DNA from 3 places in the Stenotrophomonas sp. 71799_Sma genome. Region 3 is predicted to be linked to each of the others. Evidence: predicted binding sites of a transcription regulator. Region 3 holds the regulator's gene; each other region holds the start of a gene.
What was found. Region 3 encodes FliA, which starts transcription of late flagellar genes. Its sites were predicted from a motif close to TAAAGTTTNNCNNNCNNNGGCCGATAA; they were not measured.

Region 1 (2,262 bases), 2.1 Mb from region 3:
TCGTTGGTAGTCGAAGTGGCGGCGCGGCACATATGTTCGATGATCCTGTGCTGCTGCCGGATGGCTATCAGATCAGCATTCCCGACCGGCAGCCGATCAACCTCCGTACCGGAACCAACTGGGAACGCACCGGCGTCACACCTGACGCAGCAGGCGGTGACGATCCGCTGTTCGTCGCCCGCCAGCTGCTGGCCCGATCGGTATCGCCAGAATGAACGCACAATTGCAACCACGCCCTATCGCAGGCGACATGCAGCGTGCCTAGAATCGATGCATCCCGGTAGTTCCCGGGCGCTTCGAGTGAATGGACTCAATGAAGATTCTGTTGACCGGCAGTTCCGGGCGGATCGGGCGTGCGATCTTCGGCGCGCTGGCGGCGGCCCACGAAGTGGTGGGGCTGGATCGCAGCCCATTCGCCACCACCCGCATCATTGCCGATGTCACCGATCGTCAGGCCGTGATCCGGGCAGTGCAGGGCGTCGACGCGGTGATCCATACCGCCGCCCTGCACGCACCCCATGTCGGCCTGGTGCCGGATGCGGTATTCCAGCAGATCAATGTGGAGGCGACCGCACACCTGTTGCAGGCTGCCCGCGAGGCCGGTGCACGCCGCTTCGTGCTGACCAGCACCACGGCGCTGTATGGCCATGCGGTGGTGGCGGGCGGTTGCCGCTGGATCGATGAAGATACCGAGCCGCTGCCACGCACCATCTACCATCGCAGCAAGCTGCAGGCCGAGGCGTTGGCTGAAGCCGCTGCGGCGCCGGGCTTCAGCGTACGCGTGCTGCGCATGGCCCGCTGTTTCCCCGAGCCACCGGAGCGGATGGCGATGTTCCGCCTGCACCGCGGCATCGACGCGCGCGACGTGGCCAGCGCACATGCCGCGCTGCTGCACGATGAGGGTGCTGCCTTCGCACGCTACATTGCCTGCGCACCGACGCCGTTCCTGCGTGAGGATTGCCTGGAACTGGCGACCCAGCCGCGCAGGGTGCTGGCCCGCCGCGCCCCGCAGTTGCTGGCCGAGTTCGAGCGCCGTGGCTGGCCGCTGCCGCTGAGCATTGACCGCGTCTACGACAGTGCACTGATGCGCAGCACATTGGGCTGGCAGCCGCGCTTCGGCCCGGACGACGTGCTGCAGCAGTACGCGGTTGGCAGCATCGAGGTGCTGCCGCGGGCCGAATGGATCAAGGACCGCGTGGCCGAATAGGGCGGCAGCGGGGCGGGTTCCTGACCCGACCCTGAGCAGGTTCAGGAATGTGCAGATGGACCGCCTCAACCTCGTTCGCAGGCGGCCGCTAACCCGGTGCGCTTCCAGCGCCGGGCGTGTCCCGGCGGCCGGTGGCCTGCGCGACGGATCGCGCACCTGCGCGGTGCCCTCGCGGTGCCGGTCGTCCTGAACTGCCTTGCGGATCCTTCCATGCCTTCTCCCCGTTCCGCCGCTGCCCGCCGCCCGGGCAGCATCGCCCACAAGCTGATGCTGGGCACCGCTGCGATCGCGCTGCTGTGCTTCGGCCTGACTGCGTTCCTGATCTACCGCCAGGCCAGCGCCAGCCTGATCGACGCCTCGCGCCAGACCATGGCCAGCGAAGCCACCGCCGAAGCCCGCCAGGTCGCGGCCGATCTGGGCACCGCCTTTGCCAGCAACGACGCCATGGTCGAGGCCGTGCTCGCCCAGCGCGCGCGCGGCGATGTTCCGGACCGTGCCAGCCTGGCTGCTGTGCTGGGGGAGCAGCTGCGCACCCACCCCGAGTGGCTGGGCAAGAGCACCATGTGGGAGGCCGACGCCTTCGATGGCAAGGATGCCGAGTACGTCAACACTGAAGCGCACGATGCCACCGGTCGTTACATGAGCTACTGGGCCTGGCACGATGGCAGGCCGCAGCAGTCGACGATGACCGACTACACCGAGACGGCCAGTGGCTCCGGTGACTGGTACATGGTGCCCAGCCGCGACAAGCTGGCGAAGGTAAGCGAGCCCTATGCCTACGACATCGGTGGCCAGCAGGTGCTGATGAGCACGTTGAGCACGCCGATCATCGAAAACGGCCGGTTCCTCGGTGTATTCACTGTGGACTTCTCGCTGGCGGCGCTGCAGAAGCACCTGGCCACGCTGAAGCCGATGGGCGCCGGGCGCGTCGAACTGCTCTCGCCGAATGGCGTGGTGCTGGCCTCGGCCAATGCCGCCGAAATCGGCAAGCCACGTGGCGACGCATTGACCCGCAGCATGCTGGCAGACATCGCCGCCGACCGCCGGTTCGAAGC
Region 2 (2,262 bases), 2.2 Mb from region 3:
CGTGCCCGCTGCAGGGTCTCGTTGAATGCCCGTCGCCCCGGCAGGCCGGTCAACTCATCGCGGAAGGCCATGTGGAAGGACTCCTGCAGCATCGCGCCCAGCATCAGCAGCAGGGCGGCGCTGCTCAGCGCCGGCAGCAGTACAGGGTGCAGGAAGATCCGCGGCAGCATCCACCACAGGCACAGCAGGGCCAGCAGCATCGCCGTGTGCAGTGGCCGAGGATGCCGCCACGCCTGCCAGCCCAACGCTGCGGTCGCCAGCAGGAACAGCAGCGCCGGCAGCTGCGCCAGCGCGTTCCAGTCGGCGGGAATCCAGGCCCAGTGACGGTTCGACAGCAGATCGTGCATGCCGCGCGGCTGCTGTGTGGCTAGCAGCAGGAAGATCATCACCGCGGTGCCGCTGGCAATACCGCGCAGCAGCAGGTCCTGGCGCCGCCGTCCGCGCTCCGGCCACAACGCAAGGCCGGCAGACAACAGCGGCAACCAGGCCGAGATGGCGTGGAAGCGCAGCGGTGTCAGCGTGGTGACATGGCCATTGCGCAGGTAGCCAGCGACGTCCTGGTGCAGCAGCGCGAACATCACCGCCACAACCATCAGCAGGCACAACGTGCGCACCTGGTGGTAGAGCAGGGCCAGGCCGGCACCGAGGCAGGCCAGCAGCCAGGGCAGGATGCGCTGCGCCGGGCTGGCCACGTCTGCGGTATCCAATGCGGTCCACACCACCACGGCAACCAGCACGGCAGGCAGCACGAACAGGTAATGCGCAGGCTGGCGGAGCGGATGCAGGGGCAAGCAGGAATTCCAGCGCGGTGACGACGCGGCCGCAGCATTGCCGTTAGCGGCGTTCGTGGTGGCTTCTTGAATGCGGCAGGCTCATCCATGTGAACGAAGTGATGCCGAACCATGACGTCGCACTCACCATCCAGCGCCGATGCTGCCCACATGGACAGCGTACCCGCCGCCGTCGCTGCCCCGCAGCACGATCTCGCCCGCCAGTTCGCCCATGTACGGACGCGCAGCCTGCAGTTGGCCGCGCCGCTCAGTGCCGAGGACGCCATGCTGCAGAGCATGGCTGACGCCAGCCCGAGCAAATGGCACCTGGCCCACACCACCTGGTTCTTCGAACGCTTCGTGCTGGCGGGTTTCGGCACCGCGCCAGCGCATGACCCGGGCTGGGACTACCTGTTCAACAGCTACTACAAGAGCATCGGCCCGGCGCATGCGCGGCCACAGCGCGGGTTGCTGTCGCGCCCGTCGCTGCAGCAGGTGCGAGACTACCGCCAGCAGGTCGATGCGCAGGTGCAATCGCGGTTGGCGGCGGGCGATCTCGATGAACAGGCACTGCAACATCTGCAGCTGGGCCTGCAGCACGAGCAGCAGCACCAGGAACTGCTGCTCACCGACATCAAGCATGCGTTCTGGTGCAACCCATTGCAGCCCGCCTACCGCGAGGACCTGCAGCCTGCCACCAGCGCTGCCAGTGCGCAGGGCTGGATCGAATCACCCGAGCGCATCGTCACGGTCGGCGCCGCGGCATGGCCGCAGCAGGCCGCGTTCGCCTACGACAACGAATCGCCAGCGCACCGCGTGCTGCTCCCCGCGCACGCATTGGCCGAGCGTCCCGTCAGCAATGCCGAGTATCGGGCCTTCATCGACGCCGGTGGCTATCGCGAACCGCGCTGGTGGCTCAGCGAAGGCTGGGCGCTGCGCGAAGCCGAGGGCTGGCAGCACCCGCTGTACTGGGATGACGCCCTGCAGCGCGAGTACACCCTGGGCGGTTGGCGCGAACTGGATCCGCACGCGCCGGTCTGCCACCTCAGCTACTACGAGGCCGATGCCTGCGCCCGCTGGTCCGGCGCGCGCCTGCCCAGCGAGTACGAATGGGAAGCCGCCGCTGCGTCGCAGCCGCTGCGCGGCCATTTCGCTGACGACGACCGGCTGCACCCGCAGGCATCGCAGGGCAGTGGAATACGGCAGCTGTTCGGCGATGTCTGGGAGTGGACCCACAGCGCGTATGGCGCCTATCCGGGCTTCCGTCCCTTCGCCGGCAACCTCGGTGAGTACAACGGCAAGTTCATGTGCGGGCAGTGGGTGCTGCGTGGCGGCAGCTGCGCGACACCCCGCGGCCATGTGCGCGCCAGCTACCGCAACTTCTTCATGCCGCCGGCGCGCTGGCAGTTCTCCGGGCTGCGCCTGGCCAGGGACCTCACATGAGCACCGTGCATGACGCGCTGCAGGCATTGACCGATCTCACCCCCGGGCG
Region 3 (2,262 bases):
GTCCTGGTAGCTCTGGGTCAGGGCGATCTCGGTCAGGTTGTGGCGGATGCGCTCGAGCTGCGCGTCCTGGCCCGGCTGCAGGCCTTCGGCGCGCAGCTGTTCGGTCAGGCTGCGGCATTCCTCGGCCAGGTCCAGGGTGCGGTGCGTGGCCTGTTCTGTCATCGCCACCACGTGGTCCAGTCGCGCGCAGGCGTCGTCCAGTTCGCCGGCTTCGCTCGGCACGGTCGGCAGTTCGCCCAGCGCCTGCCCCAGCTCGCGGGCCAGCCGCGAGAGGCCGCTCATCATCGGCTGCGTGCGCAGCGCGACCAGCCCATCGATGCGCTGCCGCCAGGCGGCCTCGTCACCGGACTCGAGTGCGTCCAGGGCCTCCTGCAGGCGCAGGGCGAGGGCGTTCTTGTCGACCGTGGTATCCATCAGGCGCTGGCCGCCAGGCGTTCGAAGATCTTGCCGAGCTTCTCTTCCAGCGTCTGCGCGGTGAACGGCTTGATGATGTAGCCGTTCACGCCGCTCTGGGCGGCTTCGATGATCTGCTCGCGCTTGGCTTCTGCCGTGACCATCAGCACCGGCAGGGTCTTCAGCTTGGCATCGGCACGGATGGCCTTGAGCAGCTCGATGCCGGTCATCACCGGCATGTTCCAGTCGGTGACCACGAAATCGAACGGCTGGCTCTGCAGCAGCGACAGCGCGGCATGCCCGTCCTCGGCTTCGGCGGTATTGGTGAAGCCCAGATCGCCCAGCAGGTTCTTGACGATTCGACGCATGGTCGAGAAGTCGTCGACGATCAGGATGCGCATGTTCTTGTTCAAAGCAGAATTCCTTTGTTGTTCATTCCGGACGGCCGGGGGCAGCCGCCTCGGGGATGTTCATTCTTCGAGGCCTGCGTCGGCAGCCTCGAACAGCTTCAGCCGGCCACGCAGGCGCAGTACCGCCTGGCCGTGGATCTGGCAGACCCGCGACTCGCTCACGCCGAGCACCGCGCCGATCTCCTTCAGGTTCAGTTCCTGCTCGTAGTACAGCGAGAGCACCAGTTGTTCGCGCTCGGGCAGGTGGCCGATGGCCTTGCCCAGCTCGCGACCGAACTCACCGCGCTCCAGTACCTGCTGCGGGGTCGGCCCGCCCTGGGCGACGGTGTCCAGCTCGCCCTGGTCCTCGATGCGCGATTCCAGGCTCAGCACCTGGCCACGTGCAGCGTCTTCCATCAGCCGCAGGTACTCAGGCAGCGGCATCTCCATCGCGGCGGCCACTTCAGTGGCGCTGGCGGCACGGCCACTGCTCTGTTCCAGGCGGCGGATGGTGGCGGCGGCATCACGTGCACGGCGGTGCACCGAGCGCGGGACCCAGTCACCACGGCGGATCTCGTCGATCATCGAACCACGGATGCGGATCGAGGCGTAGGTCTCGAAAGAAGCACCCTGGTCGGCGTCATAGCTGCGCGAGGCTTCGATCAGGCCCATCATGCCGGCCTGGATCAGGTCGTCGACCTCGACGCTGGCCGGCAGGCGCGCGGCCAGGTGGTGGGCGATGCGCCGCACCAGGTCCGAATGCTGGGCGATGACTTCGTTTGCCGCCGAGCGCTGCACTTCCCTGTACTGGGCTGCGCCTTTCATGCCGTCACCCCACGCTGCTTGAGGATGCGTTCGAGGAAGAACTCGACGCCGCCACGCGGTTCGGTCGGCGCCTGCCAGCGCGCGGTACGGCGCGCGATCTCGGTGATCGCCAGCGCCGCCGGGCTGGACGGATAGGCCTTCACCACCGGCTGCTGGCGCTGCACCGACAGGCGCAGCCAGTCATCCTGCGGCACGCAGCCCAGGTAGTTCAGCGAGACATCGGCAAGGAACTTCTCGCAGACGCGGGTCAGCTTTTCGTACAGCACGCGGCCCTCGTTCGGGTCGCGCACCATGTTGGCCACCACCTGGATGCGGTCCACGCCGCGCTCGCGCGACAGCACCTTGATCAGTGCGTAGGCGTCGGTGATCGAGGCCGGCTCGTCACAGACCACCACCACGGTGTCCTGTGCGGCCTGGCAGAAGGTCAGCACGCCATCGGTGATGCCCGCGGCAGTGTCCACCACCATGATGTCCAGCTCGCGCTCCAGCTCGGAGAACACGTTGACCAGGCCAACGTGCTCAGCCGGGGCCAGCTCGGCCATGTGGCGGCGGCCGGATGCGGCCGGGACCACCAGTACGCCGTTCGGGCCTTCGACGATGACGTCGTCCAGCGAACAGCGCCCGGCGACCAGGTCGGCCAGGGTAAAGGTGGGGT

Region 1: ACZK4Z_RS19920 (methyl-accepting chemotaxis protein) is a predicted target of FliA. The motif match lies at 1,273-1,299, and genes of this name have one in related genera.
Region 2: ACZK4Z_RS22250 (GGDEF domain-containing protein) is a predicted target of FliA. The motif match lies at 835-861, and genes of this name have one in related genera.

What each region holds. Positions count from the first base shown of each region.
Region 1 covers NZ_CM151202.1:4,308,545-4,310,806, reverse strand. Annotated here, with positions in the region: gene ACZK4Z_RS19930 (S41 family peptidase) at 1-215, shown strand, start outside; gene ACZK4Z_RS19925 (NAD-dependent epimerase/dehydratase family protein) at 314-1,207, shown strand; gene ACZK4Z_RS19920 (methyl-accepting chemotaxis protein) at 1,418-2,262, shown strand, end outside.
Region 2 covers NZ_CM151202.1:4,828,734-4,830,995, reverse strand. Annotated here, with positions in the region: gene ACZK4Z_RS22250 (GGDEF domain-containing protein) at 1-791, opposite strand, end outside; gene egtB (ergothioneine biosynthesis protein EgtB) at 942-2,213, shown strand; gene egtD (L-histidine N(alpha)-methyltransferase) at 2,210-2,262, shown strand, end outside.
Region 3 covers NZ_CM151202.1:2,179,636-2,181,897, forward strand. Annotated here, with positions in the region: gene ACZK4Z_RS10095 (protein phosphatase CheZ) at 1-414, opposite strand, end outside; gene cheY (chemotaxis response regulator CheY) at 414-806, opposite strand; gene ACZK4Z_RS10105 (RNA polymerase sigma factor FliA) at 864-1,607, opposite strand; gene ACZK4Z_RS10110 (MinD/ParA family ATP-binding protein) at 1,604-2,262, opposite strand, start outside.